2 regions of the Yoonia rhodophyticola genome follow, and region 2 is predicted to be linked to the other one. Evidence: riboswitches for the same ligand, from Rfam matches in the RefSeq annotation. Region 2 holds a riboswitch; the other holds the start of a gene.
The links. A riboswitch is a leader RNA that binds a small molecule or an ion and turns the genes downstream of it on or off. The one in region 2 is predicted to bind thiamine pyrophosphate.
Positions count from the first base shown of each region.

Region 1: linked by a shared signal. The riboswitch ahead of thiD (bifunctional hydroxymethylpyrimidine kinase/phosphomethylpyrimidine kinase) and the one ahead of thiB (thiamine ABC transporter substrate binding subunit) in region 2 are both predicted to bind thiamine pyrophosphate.

Region 1 covers NZ_CP151767.2:512,020-519,963, reverse strand. Annotated here, with positions in the region: gene AABB31_RS04050 (hypothetical protein) at 1-382, opposite strand, end outside; gene AABB31_RS04045 (hypothetical protein) at 448-4,773, opposite strand; TPP riboswitch at 5,207-5,311, shown strand; gene thiD (bifunctional hydroxymethylpyrimidine kinase/phosphomethylpyrimidine kinase) at 5,355-6,158, shown strand; gene AABB31_RS04035 (FAD-dependent oxidoreductase) at 6,155-7,129, shown strand; gene thiS (sulfur carrier protein ThiS) at 7,113-7,307, shown strand; gene AABB31_RS04025 (thiazole synthase) at 7,310-7,944, shown strand, end outside.
Region 2 covers NZ_CP151767.2:2,926,052-2,933,995, reverse strand. Annotated here, with positions in the region: gene AABB31_RS15905 (ribose-phosphate pyrophosphokinase) at 1-978, shown strand, start outside; gene AABB31_RS15900 (LuxR C-terminal-related transcriptional regulator) at 1,017-1,283, opposite strand; gene AABB31_RS15895 (hypothetical protein) at 1,779-2,699, shown strand; gene AABB31_RS15890 (H-type lectin domain-containing protein) at 2,693-3,043, opposite strand; gene AABB31_RS15885 (polysaccharide biosynthesis/export family protein) at 3,282-4,400, opposite strand; gene aroC (chorismate synthase) at 4,483-5,592, opposite strand; TPP riboswitch at 5,942-6,044, shown strand; gene thiB (thiamine ABC transporter substrate binding subunit) at 6,082-7,071, shown strand; gene AABB31_RS15870 (thiamine/thiamine pyrophosphate ABC transporter permease ThiP) at 7,047-7,944, shown strand, end outside.

The DNA of each region.
Region 1 (7,944 bases), 1.7 Mb from region 2:
CAGTATCGCGGTGCCGACTATTGTAGCGGAGCATTCTTCCGATGGGGCGGCCGACCGACTTGCCGTTGTCCTCGTCATTAGATGACTGCTCTGCATCGGGTGCGAGGAAAATGCCGTCCCCTGTCATCGTGACTTCCCGGTCGTTTGCAACCGTGATCAGTTCCGCATCCTGCCAGTCGAGGATGCCGTCGCCGTTGCCGGCATAAAGGTCGAGGTCGGTTTGTGCCTCCTTGTCCAGCCCGATCGTGTCGAGCATTGCGCTGCGTTCTTCGGCGTCGATTTTGGGAGAGGCGAGGATGGCTGTCACGACCTGCAGCCGCTGTTCACCGTCCAACCCGTCGGGGTTCAGATCCCACGTGCCGTCATCGTTGAGCGTGATCACGCCCTCGCTCTCCATCCTTTTGAGGTCGTCATTTGTGATCTCTGAATCGCCCAGGTTCAGACCCGTCAGGACAAGGTCAGCAAGGCTGCCATCGGGTGCTGGTGGGTTATTTTCTCCACCGGGTGCTGTGTCGGGGCTGTCGGTGTTGTCCGGCTTATCCGGCGCGACGGTGACAGCAACGATGGACGCCGCCAGCGCGCCAAGGGCCAGCCGCCCCCGATCTCAAGCCCCTTGATGACCAGCGCCCTTCTGAGCCCCTTGATGCTGTTGACGCCAAAATGCTCCATCAGCTTCTTGAGCTTGGCGGGATCCTTGAAGTTGTCCACTTCGATCTTTTCAACTTCGTCGACAATGCTGGACAGATCATCAAAATCGCTGCTCAGCAAACTGGATGAATCGCTGTCGCTGGCGCTGAGAAAGTCATCCCCAAGCGCCTCGCGCGCGGCCGTCAGCTCTTCAGAGCTCAGCGTGCCGTCATTATTGCCGAACGCATAGTCCAGATCCTGCTGTTCAGCCGTGCTGAACCCCATCTCGTCCAGCAGATCCGCACCGCCATCAGGCGCATTATCGAGGATATAGCCGACCATCTCGAAGACTTGGTCGTTGCTCAGCCCGCTTAGGTCGACATGCCAGCTGCCGCCTTCGATTTTCAGCAGCCCGCTATCCAGGTGATCCTGCAATTGATCGCGGGTCATGGGGCCGCCATTGAGCGCCTCGAGCACCTCCAATGCCTCTGCCCCATCCAGTGTGACCTCACCGGGTGCGGCATAGGTCCGGCCCAGTTTTTCCAGGCTGTCGCCAAGGACCCCGGCGCTGATCCGGTCGTCCGGCCCAAGCCCTGCCGCAGCAAACAGCCGGGTGGCGGTCGGGGCCGGATCAGGCAATTGCGCAAGGCCCGTGCGGTAAATCTCAAAGACACCGCCATTCGTGGGGTCCGTCGTGATGCGAATATCCAGCGGGATCGCGCGGACCTCATCACCGGTCAGGACCCCGTCGCCATTGCCCAGCTTGCGGTCAATCAGAACCAGATCATCCATCGTCTCGACGATGCCAAGGCGCTTGAGCGTGTCGAACTTTTCGCCACCGGACATGCCGCTATCAAGCACATCGGCCAGAATGGCGCGGCGGTTCGTGTGGTTGAGTTTTGACGGGTCAAGACGCCATTGCCCGCCGGAGACTGACAATCTTCCATCACCCATCAGGCCCTGCAGATTTTCCAGGGTCAGCGGCCCGCCATTGATCGCCTCAAGCGCCTGTGCGGCATCACTGGCGGAATAACTGCCATCGCCTGCGTCAAACGAAACCCCCAGCGTATCAAGGCCTTTGACAAGCGCATCCGCAGACAAGGTGTCGGTATCGGCGACGCCCGCGGCCTCAAAGATCGCGCCGGCATCAACGGTTTGAGGGCTTTCCGGGGTGTCCGTGACGGGGCCAGGGACCTCTTCAACATAGGTGCTGTTGATCTTGATCGACGTGTTGAACGGCGCCCAGACATCCGTGCCGGCCGGGTCCAGGCCACTGTCGACACTGACCACATATTCGTCATTACCCTCCTGGCCGTCCTGCAGGCTGAACTCTTTGCCTTCGTAAAAGAACGCGCCGCTCCGGGCGTTTTCGTCGCGGATCACGACAAGGCGGACCGTCGGCGGTTCCCCATTCACATGCGGAATGAACCCGGCCCCGTCTGTCAGGGCAACGCCATCACCCGTGCCGCTATATTCAGCGCCCTGTCTGGCCCAGCCGATCTTCCAGTCGCCATTCTCGTCCTTGTACTGAACCTCGTAGCGCGTGTGCTTGATGTCATTCGTTTCATTGAGAAAGTTTTCAGTGTCGTTGGCGTCGGCTGAGAAGATCACATCCCCGTTGATCAGGGTGCCTTCCTGGCCTGTGTAAAGGCTGGGCGGATCAAGCGCGTCGACCGTCACACGGGTGCGGGCAAATGCGTCGATGGTGCCCGCGGGGTCGGTGATCGTGCCCAGGAGCTCGATCAGACCGACCGAGGTCTGTCCGCCGTCCTCGATCTCTTCTTCGATATACTCACCGTCCTTGATCACCCCAACGCTGGCGATATTGTCATTGACGTTGCGCCCAAAGTTGGAATCTGTTCTTGAATACATGTCATATTCAAGCTTATCCCCGTTCTGAACGGGCCTGTATTCTACATAGACGGTCCCTTCCTCGCCGGGCTTGCCATAGACGGCCCGGATATTGGGCCGCCCATCGCGGCCATCAAAGATAACAGGGGCCTGGAACGGGCCAAAACCACCATCCTGATCGGTATCGCGCGAGGCTGTGACCCATTTGCCGTCCTTGCGCTGATACTGGATCTCGGTGATCCCTGTCGTGCCGCTGCGTGTGCCGCGGGAGGTTTCGATCACGGCAAGTTTGCGATGCTCAACCGGAATATCTTCGGTCGCCGTCGAGGCCACACCCGCATCATAATACTGCGCATTTCCGGGCACGGTTTCATCATCAACCGGGCCTGAGGGCGCGGCGGGTGGCGGGGGTGGCGTGCGCCGCTCAAGCTGGCGGGGGCCGAATGCCACATAGCCATCAGCAAGTGCGGCCTTGAGTTCTACAGAGTTCATCACGCCGTCGCCATCGCCATAGACTTCGTCAATCGTCTCCATCGTCTTGGGGTCAATCAGCCCCAGATCCTTGTTCAGGTTATACTCCAGCAGTTGCCCGTCGTATTCGGGCAGGGCGTTGACGTCATCATTCAGTGTCTGGCCTTCCTTAATGCGGAAGACATTGTCGACGATGCGGTCCGCCTGTTCCGGCGTCGCCTTGGACAGATCAATAGAGAATGTCCCATTCTCGATCCTGATCACGCCCTGTTCTTTCAGCGCCCCGAATTGAGACGCAGACAGGGTTTTGTTGCCAGACAAAAACTGCAGGACCAGATGGAAGTTGGCACCGCCTGCGATATCGCCATCCAGCGTGATACCGGCCGCCTCAAGCTTGCTCTCCAGATCCTCCCAGGCGATGGGGCTGTCGCCCAGAATCTCCCGGCCTTCGGAAACAGCCTCTGCCTTGTCCTTCAGCAGGTTCTCAAGCCCCTCACCAACACGCGCGTCAGGGGATTCAGGGAACGGTTCTGCGGTCTCTTCAAGGGCCGCGCGGTCATCACCAACGCGGATTGTGACCGTGCCCCCGTTGTCATCAGTCGCATAGGTCCTGGTGACGATACCTTCCTCATTGGGGACCAGCGCTTGCGGGACGAGTTTCACCTCTTTCCCGCCCTTTGTCATGTTGCGCACGCGTATTTTGGTGGTGCCATCTTCGGGAAGCTTGATCATTGTCCGGCCAGATGGGTCCCCCGCAGGTTTGACGCCCGCAGTCTCCCACGAGCCGTCTTCGTTCTGAAACTCCACCCGGACCTCATCGGGGGTATTGAAATCCACCTCCATAAACTGGTCGGATCCCTCGGACAGGTCCATATTCTGCAGATCTGCGGTCAGCAAATTCTCGGGCAGGTCCGTCGTGTCATTGCCCGGCAGGACGATCGGGCGCAGTACATTCAGCCCAGTTTCAAGGCGCTCCTTCTCATCGGAGGGGTCATCCTTGAGGTTCAGGCCCAGTAACTTGGCGCGGTCATCTGCGGATAATGGGGTGCCGGCATCTTCATTGTCAGGCTGGGCGCTGCTGCGCGCATTTGCCGTCACGGTCTGCCCGCCCAGCCGCACCTTGGCCTTGTCGTTCTTGCGCGGGGTGAAGTCCGCTTGGGTCAGCTTGCCCCCCCGGACCACCTTGGCAACCCGCGCACCCACATCACCCGGTGCCAGTTCCAGCCCGCGCTGGCTGACCTGCGCCCCAAGCCACTCGCCCATCTCCTCGCGGATCGCCGCGCCTTGCCGGGCCGGGGACAGCCCCTGGCGCACCATGATCACGTTCTTGCCGGGCACATAAGCCGCATCCACACCGGGCGGCAGCGCATTGCGCGGCGCCGTGCCCTTGCGGATCTCCGCGCGCGAGGCGGTCGGCACCGAAATAATCCGGGGCCGCGGCCCGCCTTTGCGCAGCGTCTGGCTTAATATGTCATCAAACAACAGCTGTTCTTCGAGCGTCAATTCCTCGATCTGCTTGCCGAACAGGGCTTCGGCCAGCGCCTGATCGCCATCGGGCTGTTCGCCGAAATCCTGCATCTGCTGGCGGGCATCATTCCCCCGGTCGCCAAGATTTGCGGAATCCTGAGACCCTGACCGCGACTGGACTTTCCGGGTGCCTTGGGTTGTCTCATCAGCACCATCACGGCGCCCGGCCTGCGCGGTCTCACGCCGCTTACGCGCCGCCTGATCCCGCACCACCGCACCACGACGGCTGAGCGGGCGCGCACCACCTGTGACAACAGACTGACCAGCACCGGGGCCTTTGTTGATACCATCAAGCATAATAGATCTCCTTAAAACACCGGAGGGATTGCCGGCCGTGCATCAGTCCTAGCAATTTCAAGACATTTCTCTGATAAGAACACCACACGCGAAATTTGCGGACCACCACCTAGAAAAACAAGTAAGCCCCAGGAAACCAAGTGAAGGAACCGTGCAAGCGCGCTGTTCGCTGGGTTCGCCAGCAGCAGTAAAAAAGGCGCCGGCATGCAATTACCTCCTCTGAGCGTTCTTCCCCGCGATCAACCGCCCCAAGGATGCCCGCGATCGACAATAGACATTGACGCTGACCCGAAAGACCCGCTTGCACCACTGATATTTGCCGGGCCGATGCAAGCGGTGACTGTGTCCTGATCGGGGCAGCGGCGCGGCGTGGCAGTGAGCGATAGCGAAGGAATATGTGTTTGACACAATGCGGGTGGCTTGTTAGCTGCGCCATGAACCGTTGGGGTGCCTTGTTGAAGGCTGAGAGGCGCAATCGCGCTAACCCATCGAACCTGATCCGGGCAATTCCGGCGTAGGGAACGGTCTTTGCGTTAGCAGGCAGTTTTCATGCGCGGTGCCCAACCTAAAGGGGCACCAGAATGGCGCAGATCGCGTTGACGATTGCAGGATCTGACAGCGGCGGCGGGGCAGGTATTCAGGCCGACCTCAAAGCGATGTCGGCGCTTGGGGTCTATGGCGCGTCAGTCATCACAGCCGTGACGGCCCAGAATACGCAGGCCGTGACCGCCGTACACGGCATTCCGCTGGACGTGATCAGCGCGCAGATTGAGGCGGTTCTTGGCGATCTGGACGTCAAAGCGATCAAGATCGGTATGCTGGCAACACCCGATATCATTCACTGCGTCGCCGCAGCACTTGAGGGATATTCAGGCCCGATTGTGCTTGATCCCGTGATGGTCGCGAAATCCGGTGACGCGCTCTTGGCCGACAACGCTGTCGCGACACTCCGGGATGTTTTGATCCCGCGTGCGACAGTGCTGACGCCCAATCTGCCTGAGGCGGCCCGTTTGCTTGGGTTATCTGATGCGCAGGACCGCACGCAGATGACGGCGCAAGGATACGCGCTCTGCGACGTAGGTGCGCAGGCGGTCCTGATGAAGGGCGGACATGCGACGGGGGATATTTGCCACGATATTCTGGTATCCGGCGAAGAGGTGCGTGCCGAACTTGCGGCCCCGCGTCGCAAGACAGGCAACACCCATGGGACCGGGTGCACATTGTCGTCCGCTATCGCGGCTGGGTTGGCCAAGGGGTTCACTTTGACAAAGGCAGTGCAAGAGGCGCACCGCTACTTGCAGGCCGCCATTTGTGCGGCGGATGAGCTGCATATCGGCAACGGCCATGGCCCCGTCCACCATTTCCATCCCTTCTGGCCGGCATGAGCATTTGGTCCGTCATAGGTGCCGGTGTCGCAGGACTAGCGGTTGCGACCGAACTCGTCTCGCGCGGGGCCAGGGTTGAGGTGTTTGACCCCGCTGGTCCGCCGGGGCCGCACGCCTGTTCCTGGTGGGCGGGCGGTATGCTTGCGCCATGGTGCGAGTTCGAGAACGCGGAAGAGCCCGTCTTGCGCCTCGGCCAAAAGGCAATCGGCTGGTGGGCTGATAAGACCGACATTCAAAGGAACGGTACACTGGTTGTTGCCGCCCGACGGGATTTGCCCGACTTGCGCCGTTTTGCACGCCGAACCGAAGGCTTTACCGCCGTCAGCACAATGATCGCAGAGCTTGAGCCTGATCTCCCTAACCTGTCTGAAGGCTTGTTCTTCGACGCCGAAGCCCATCTTGATCCGCGAAAGGCATTGCATTGCCTCCACGACAGGCTTGTTGAAAATGGGGTGGTATTTCATCACAAACCCGCGCCCGAAGGCCTGCCCAATGCGATTGATTGCAGGGGTTTACGCGCCCGTGACGTGCTGCCCGATCTGCGCGGTGTCAAGGGCGAGATGCTGATGATCCGCTGTCCAGATATCACCCTGAACCGCCCTGTGCGGCTCCTGCATCCGCGCATCCCTCTCTACATCGTGCCCCGCGGCGACGGGATCTACATGCTGGGGGCGACAATGATCGAGAGCGAGGATCGCAGCCGGATCACCGCCCGTTCCATGCTGGAACTGCTGAGCGCAGCCTATGCGCTAAACCCGGCCTTTGGTGAGGCCGAGGTGCTGGAAATTGGCGTGGATCTGCGGCCTGCCTTTCCGGACAACCTGCCGCGCATTCGCAGACGAGGGCGTACAATTTATGCCAACGGGCTCTACCGCCACGGGTATCTGCTTGCACCCGCGCTGGCACAGGGCGTGGCGGATTTGGCCCTCAACAATACACATTCGGAGTTGGTTGATGAAGATCGTACTTAACGGCGGGTCGCGTGACGTCGCTGCCACAACGCTTGCAGACCTTTTGGACGAATGCGGGTTTTCAGGCCGTGTTGCCACGGCGCTGAACGAAAACTTCGTGCCTGCCGCCTCTCGCGCAGATGCCGCATTGTCCGACGGGGACCGTATCGAGGTTGTCGCACCAATGCAGGGGGGATGAGCATGAAACAGTTTTACGGCATCGACCTGCCCAACCCCTTGATGCTGGGGACGGCGCAATATCCAAGCCCCGCGATTTTGGAACAGGCCTTTCGCGACAGCGGTGCAGGGGTGGCCACCGTGTCCTTGCGTCGCGAGGGGGCAGGCGGCGGCGGTCAGGCATTTTGGCAGATGGTTCAAAGCCTTGGCGTGCATATTCTACCAAACACCGCCGGCTGTCATACGGTGAAAGAGGCGGTCACCACCGCCCATATGGCGCGCGAGGTGTTTGATACGAAATGGATCAAACTGGAACTGATTGGTCATACTGACAGCCTGCAGCCGGATGTGTTTGGGCTGGTTGAGGCCGCACGCATCCTAACGGATGAGGGCTTTGAGGTGTTTCCCTACACGACCGAGGATATGATCGTCGCGGACCGTTTGCTTGACGCAGGCTGTCGGGTGCTGATGCCTTGGGGCGCGCCCATCGGGTCGGGCCGCGGCCTGAACAACGCATACGCCCTTCGCGCCATGCGGGCCGCGTTCCCCGATGTGCCCTTGGTCATTGACGCAGGCATTGGCCTGCCCAGCCACGCCGCCCATGCGATGGAACTTGGATTTGACGCGGTTCTTCTGAACAGCGCCGTCGCCCGTGCGGG
Region 2 (7,944 bases):
AACCAGCCACTGGCCAATGGAATTGCCCGCCGCATGTCGATGCACCGGGGAATGGAGGTCGGCCTGTGCGACGCAAGGGTCGAACGGTTCAACGATGGCGAGATTTTCGTCGAGGTCTTCGAGAACGTGCGCGGCGAAGACATGTTCATCGTCCAACCCACATCAAACCCGGCCAATGACAACCTGATGGAGCTTTTGATTATCGCCGATGCCCTGCGCCGATCCTCGGCGGCGCGCATCACGGCGGTGATCCCCTATTTCGGCTATGCCCGACAGGATCGCCGCTCCAAGGCGCGCACCCCGATCACGGCCAAGCTGGTGTCGAATATGATCGTGGAAGCCGGCATTGAACGCGTTCTCACCCTGGATTTGCATGCCACGCAGATTCAGGGTTTTTTCGATATTCCAGTGGATAACCTCTATGCCTCACCCATCTATGCGCTGGATGCGATGCATAATTTCCGCGGCAAGATGGACGAGGTGATGGTCGTCTCACCCGATGTCGGTGGTGTGGCCCGCGCGCGTGATCTTGCGCAACGGATCGGGGCACCGCTTTCCATTGTGGACAAGCGACGCGGCAAACCCGGCGAAGTGGCCGAAATGACTGTCATCGGTGATGTCAAAGACAAGGTCTGTGTCATCGTGGACGATATCGTCGATACGGCTGGAACCCTGTGCAAGGCCGCAGGTGTGTTGATGGAAAACGGCGCCAAGGAAGTTCATTCCTACATCACGCACGGGGTGCTGTCCGGGCCGGCCGTGGACCGCATTCAGAAATCCGTAATGAAAACGCTGGTGATCACCGACACGATCCAGGCGACAGAGGCGGTCAAATCGGCCAAGAACATTCGGATCGTGCCGACCGCGCCAATGTTCGCTCAGGCGATTCTGAACACGTGGAACGGGACCTCGGTGTCATCGCTGTTCGATCACAAGACGCTGGGGCCAATCTACGAAGGGCTTTATGCCGCGGAATAGCCGCCTGATCCAGCACATCGCCGTGACCCGGCAGGCGCCTATCTTTTGAGGTAGTGCGGCCTAAGTTCCGAGGGGCGGGATGCGCAATATGCCAGAACCGATCGGCGTTTTTCAGTACCGCGCACCTCGCCTGCACAAGAACTGCTGTCGTTCCAAAACACATCCGGGTGCACATCAAGGACGTGATCATATATTCTGGACCACCATTGCTTGATGGCGTCTCTTGACACACCCAGCGTGTCCGCGATTTGCTGATCGGTCTTGCCCGTGCTCGCCAGGCTGACAATCTCTTGCTCGCGCGGCACCAACCGCAAGCGCGGCGGAATTGCCCGCGGTCACAGCCGGCCGTCAACGCCTCAGGTATCCAATCGTATCTGTCATCACTTGCCGGTAGATGCTGTTTCCAGACACTGAATAGTAACTCACCGTCACCGGCATGAATTTCGCGCGCCCACATATTTCGCCCCAAACCTGGCTGGTTCCCCAAAATGGGGTTCCCATAAAAACGGTAGTCTGTCCAAATGTGGGCGGGGTTCGGACCTTTTGGCAAGGCTCGACGCGTAAAATGCCACCCTATTGCAGCGCGCCCGGTTGGGCCAAAGAGCGCGCCGCAGTCGCACAAATAGAAATTTCAATAGGTTGGATTTATCATGCTGATTGAATTAATGGCGGGATTGGTGGGCTTGGTGCCACCAGCAGTGAAATTCGCCACCGGGTTCGTTGCAAATGAGGCATTGGAACGTCGTGCCACGCGATTGGAAAACAAATATGGCGATCTTTTTGACAACCAAAAGGCCAATTTGATCGGGCGCATTTCATCGGCATCCGCTTTGCTGGCGCGTTTTGACATCATTGCAAAGAATATGGAAACGCCCAAGAAGACGAAATCATCAGCAGTATCCGGCGTTGCGTTGGCAATTGTTTTTTACGTGGTGTTGACATTTATTTGGTCAGAGCTTGCACAGCCGATCTGGTTGATCGTTGGACTAGCCGCGCTTTTTATCGTGCTGGCACTCGGCGCCAGCACGATATGGGATCGTTTTTTTGACCTGACGCGCGATGTCCTTTCCTTTGATATTCAGTTGCCGCTGGGTATCGGCCCCGAAATGGAAGAGACCCCGATCATCGGACGCAGAACAAGCTACAAGGCGGCGAGATCCGGGCTCGAAAGCAAAATCATATCGTCGATGTCCGGTATAATGGACACACTGGCGAAAGGCACAATGCTGGGGACAGCGGCTAGCAAAGGTATTCCGCCAGCGCCCGCAGGTTTGAAAGACGAGGATGGCAAGCCCATCAAACCTTATGCAAAAGATGTCGCAAACTTGATCAGCACACACCCAACTCTCGACGGTGCGGAGGTTGCATTGCAGTTTGTCGTCTCGCAGCGAGCCAACCCCAGATTTCAGGGTGAATCGCTTAACTTTGCGTTTCGTGACGACGTCTATAGTTTCATATTCGACGCAGCAGGCTCCATTCGTTTGCGAGGCGATCCGGTGCCCTACGTAGAATTCACACCCCGAAGAATCTTGGCTGGACTTGGGCCACTGGCGTATCGGCGCCAGGCATCGGTGGACAGATGGCGTCGCGATAACATCCATGTCGACTTTGAAAACCAAGCAACATACTGGATGCCGCCAGAGGTGCGGATAGCCGCCGCCCCGACCGCAGAGCCCGCAAAGGCAATTGCCCCTTCAATAGGTCCCGGGTGGCGTCAATAAAGTTCCCAGCCGTCATCATTGGGAAGCTCACCGATGGCCGTCCACGAGACGCGTATGCGCGCGACCTGCGTATCTGCCCAGGTCCGGAACACGATATCGAAACCATTGGTCGTAACACTTTCGGCCTGCACATCGGCCCGGATATTCGTGTTGTTCGAAATGTCCCACATGGAGATCGAAACCTGCACATGAGGCGGGCTTAGGAATGGTTGCGAGAATTGAACAGCCTCGCTTGCCTGCCGTGGCCCAGTCCCCCGCCACATCTCGCCGTCATGTTCGAAATCCGAGAATAGCCCCACATCCCCATGATCAATACCAATCGTACCACTGTTTAATCTACGCATCGCCGCTGACGGCCTCTTGAATAACTTCGAGATAAGCTCTCGCCCCTGAATTTATACGACGCCAAGAGTAATAAAACCCCTTCTGGCACGATCAGATGGTCGTTGGAACTGTGCCTTGTCGCAATGCCGGACTGTGTGTCGACCAACTGGCCCAATACGGGTTTGCAGTCTCGGCTGCCTGATGTCGTATTCAATTGGCGACTGCGTGGCATTGCGCGGCCCGTTGGGCCGATAAGCACTAGTTGGACAGGCTCGCGAGAGAGGTTCCCACATTGAACAGTGTCAATGCTGGGCCCAGCGCGCTTTCGGTGGCGTAGACAAGATCATTTGCCTGAATCTCGAACTGGCCTGCAGAAAAAAGGCCGTCCGCAGACGTCAGATCCAGCACAAAAACCACGCGGTCCCGGGGTGGGCCACTGCCGTCACTGCGTAGATCGGCGGCGCGGTATTGCCGCAGGATCAGAATACCCTCCGGATTTGCGCGCCCCGGATTTACTCCGCCAATGATCGACAGGGCATCAAGCGCCGAAATGCTGTTTTGGGGGAATGTGTGCTGTGCCTGCGTCCCGGCAGCGCCAAGAGACAGGAAATACCGGTCTTCGGGTTCGACAATGATCCGGTCACCGCCACGCACAGTCGTATCCAAAGATGGGGTCTTGAGCAGCCGCTCATAAGCGATGCCATAGAGCTGATCACCCCGGGCCAGGCGGATCTGCGGATTGACCAGGTCTGGCGGGATCCCCCCCGCAGCCGACAGCAGATCAAGCAGCTTGGTGTTGCGATATTCCAGCGGATAAATCCCGGGCGCGGCCACCCCTGTCACCACATTCGCCGTGTTCACGCGACCAGGGGCTACAACCAGCTGCACCTGCGCGGACGGGATTGTTTGGGTCAATTGCTCTTCGATCCGGGCGCGGGCGGTTTCAGGCGACATGCCCGTGACGCGAAGATCGCCGATATATGGCACAAAAATACGACCCGCAGCGCTAACTTCGATCTCTTGAAGTGGTGTTGCGCGCTGGCCGGTGCCTGCCAGCAAGGAATTTTCTTCCGCGTCCCAGATTGTCAGCTGCAGCTTGTCACCCGGTGCGATGATCAGCGAGGTCGCTGCCTGTCGATCCGTCACCCATGGATAGGATTTCTGCGTGCGGTCGGGCCAGGATTGCAACGCCGGCAGCGTTGCGCGTGTCACCTCGTAGACCGCAAAATCATAGACCGGTTCGGCGCCATCCTCGGCCGGGCCTACAGCAGATGCGGCCAATACTTCGGATTGAAACCCGGCACCGCGCGGCAGGCCACAACTGGCCAGGCCAAGGCAAAGTGAAGCACAAATGACGGTGCGGAAAAGCGGCAGCATGATTCCCCCTTGATCGTCCGCGAACCCTAGCAGGTCCCAATCAGTGACAACAACCTGTTTCCATTGACATAAGATGAACGGATCAATCCGGGCCGATACCGCCGCGCACGCCACCCGTCTGACCACGGTCCAGCAAAAGATGATCCAATATCACGCAGGCCATCATCGCCTCGCCCACCGGCACCGCCCGGATACCTACACAAGGATCATGGCGACCCTTGGTGATCACCTCTGTCGGGCTGCCATCCATCCGGATGGATTTGCGAGGGCTGAGGATGGATGAAGTGGGCTTGACCGCAAAGCGCACAACAACGTCCTGACCGGTACTGATCCCGCCCAAAATGCCACCGGCATGATTGGAACTGTATTCTGGGCCGCCCTGCCCCATGAAAATTTCATCGGCATTGTCGCGCCCGGTCAGCGCCGCGGCAGCCATCCCTTCGCCAATCTCCACGCCTTTCACCGCGTTGATCGACATCATCGCAGCGGCCAGATCGGTATCAAGCTTGGCATAGATCGGCGCGCCGATCCCTGCAGGAACACCGCGGGCCACGACCTCGATAATCGCCCCGACCGAGTTGTGGTCATCCTTGCGCAGCCAGCCCAGATAGTCGTTCCATTCCGCGGCTGCGTCTGCATCAGGACAAAAGAAATCGTTCTTGTCGATCTGCGACCAATCCATCTTGGTCCGGTCGATCTGCTTGGTTCCCATCTGGGTCATATAGCCGATAATCTGAACATTCGGCGCGATTGTCTTGATCGCCTCACGGGCCACACCACCCGCTGCGACACGCGCAGCCGTTTCGCGGGCCGAGGACCGACCACCACCGCGATAATCGCGCAAACCGTATTTCTGATGATAGGTAATATCCGCATGGCCGGGGCGGAATGTGTTGGCGATATCCCCATAATCCTTTGACCGCTGATCGGTATTGCGGATCATCAACTGGATGGGGGTGCCGGTGGTCTGCCCCTCGAACACGCCGGACAGGATTTCGACCGCATCAGGTTCGTTTCGCTGGGTTGTGTTCTTGTTCAAACCCGGCCTGCGTTTATCCATCCATTGCTGGATCATTTCAGGCGCCAGCGGCACACCGGGGGGGCAGCCGTCAACCGTCGCGCCCAGCGCAGGGCCATGGCTTTCACCCCAGGTGGTAAAGCGAAAAAGATGGCCAAAACTGTTGATCGACATGGGCGCGGCTCCTGACTGGAAGATCAGATAACCAGCGCCCAGCCGAAAGCCAAGCTATTCCCGTAAACGCGATCGCTTATCAGCGGCAGATGTTGTGATGAAGGTGACAGTCCGGTCCACGATGATCACCAGCAATGCGGTGGCCCAGATCGGGATTTCATAACGTGTGACCATGCCAAAGACGAAATAGACGAGCCACACAAAAAGCAGCTCAAGACATAAGATAATTACTGGCGTTCTCCCAAGGGCGCCTCCTTTCTGATGATTTTTGGATGTAAATACTTGTTACATCATCCGCGCTGGAAATGCCAGTTCTATCTTGTGATCCAGGCACTTTTCTCATAGCTGTTGCAGTACCTCGGGGGGCCAGAAATGGCTGAGATGCTTTGAAAAGCGGACCCGTTGAACCTGAACCGGTTAAGACCGGCGGAGGGAAGGTCAGCCATTTTCGCTTACCCCCCAATCCGCTCGTCGCATTTGGAGGATAAGATGACCAAAGCCACCTATCTGCCAGCTGCTGCGGGACTTGCCCTTTGTGCCACAGGCGCATTGGCCGAGACCCCGGTGCTGCAAGTCTACACATATGACAGTTTCACCACGGAATGGGGGCCCGGTCCGGCCGTTGAAGCCGCGTTTGAGGAAACCTGCGCGTGCGATCTGCAGTTTGTGAATGCGGGCGACGGCGCCGCGCTTCTGGCGCGCTTGCAGCTGGAAGGCCCCCGCACAGAGGCTGACATCGTCCTGGGATTGGACACAAACCTAACGGCCGCGGCCCGCGAAACCGGGCTGTTTGCGCCACATGGGGTCACTGCTGACCTGGACCTGCCCATTGGCTGGGAAGATCCGGATTTTCTGCCATTTGACTGGGGATACTTTGCGTTTGTCGGCAACGCAGGTGCCGCCGCGCCCGCGAATATGCCCGAACTTGCAGCCAGCGACGCCAAGATCGTGATTCAGGACCCACGATCATCCACCCCCGGGCTGGGCCTGCTGATGTGGGTCAAGGCGGCCTATGGCGACGAAGCCCCGTCCATCTGGGCCGATCTGGCCGACAATATCGTGACCGTGACACCGGGCTGGTCCGAAGCCTATGGGCTGTTTCTTGATGGCGAGGCGGATGCGGTGCTGTCCTACACCACTTCGCCCGCCTACCACCTGATTGCCGAAGAGGACGCAAGCAAGGTCGCATGGGCCTTTGATGAAGGCCACTACATGCAGGTCGAAGTGGCCGGCAAAGTAGCCGGCACCGATCAGCCCGCCCTGGCGGATGCGTTTCTGGCCTTCATGGTATCCGACACATTCCAGAGCGTGATCCCAACCACAAACTGGATGTATCCGGCAGCCACGCCCGAGGCCGGCCTGCCCGAAGGTTTCGAGACACTCATCACACCGGAAAAATCGCTGTTGATGACCGCCGACGAAGCCGCCGCGGCCCGCGATACAGCGCTGGATGAATGGCGCACCGCGCTCTCGCAATAGCGCCACGCTGGCCCGGCATCCTCGCCGGGCTCGTGGTTGTCGCCCTGACGCTGGGGACATTGGCCGCTGTAGCACTCCGCGCAGAGTGGGATAGCGGCCTGTCAACGGCGGATTGGGCCGCGATCCGTTTCACGGTCTTGCAGGCGTTGGTATCCGCGGCGCTTAGCACGCTACTGGCGGTCCCCGTCGCGCGCGCGCTCGCGCGCCGCCGCTTTGCCGGGCGGGACCTGCTGGTGACCCTGCTGGGGGCGCCATTTCTGCTTCCGGTTATTGTCGCCGTATTGGGTTTGCTGGCGATCTTCGGACGGGGTGGCGTGCTGAATGCGGGGCTTGCCTGGCTGGGGCTGCCCCCCTTTTCGATTTACGGCTTTCACGGCGTCGTTCTGGCGCATGTCTTTTTCAACCTGCCGCTGGCCACCCGGTTGTTGCTGCAAGGATGGTTGGCCATCCCGGCAGAGCGTTACCGGCTTGCCGCCACGCTGAACGCCCCCGTGGGCAGGTTTCTGGAATGGCCGATGCTGCGCGCCATCGGACCGGGTGTGTTTCTGGTCATTTTTCTGATCTGTCTGACAAGTTTTGCCGTGGCCCTGACCCTGGGCGGTGGCCCGCGGGCAACAACAGTCGAGTTGGCCATTTACCAGGCACTGCGTTTTGACTTTGATTTGGGTCGGGCCGCCCTTTTGGCCGGTGTTCAATTCGGCCTCTGCGCAACCGGTGCCCTGATTGCCTGGAAATTCAGCGCGCAGGCGATGTTAAGCGGTGGTCTGGATCGGACCATCCAACGATGGGACAAGGGGTCGCCCGTCCGGGATGGGCTTGCTATCGCAGCGGCGGCTGCGTTTCTGTTGCTGCCACTTGTCATGATCATATTGC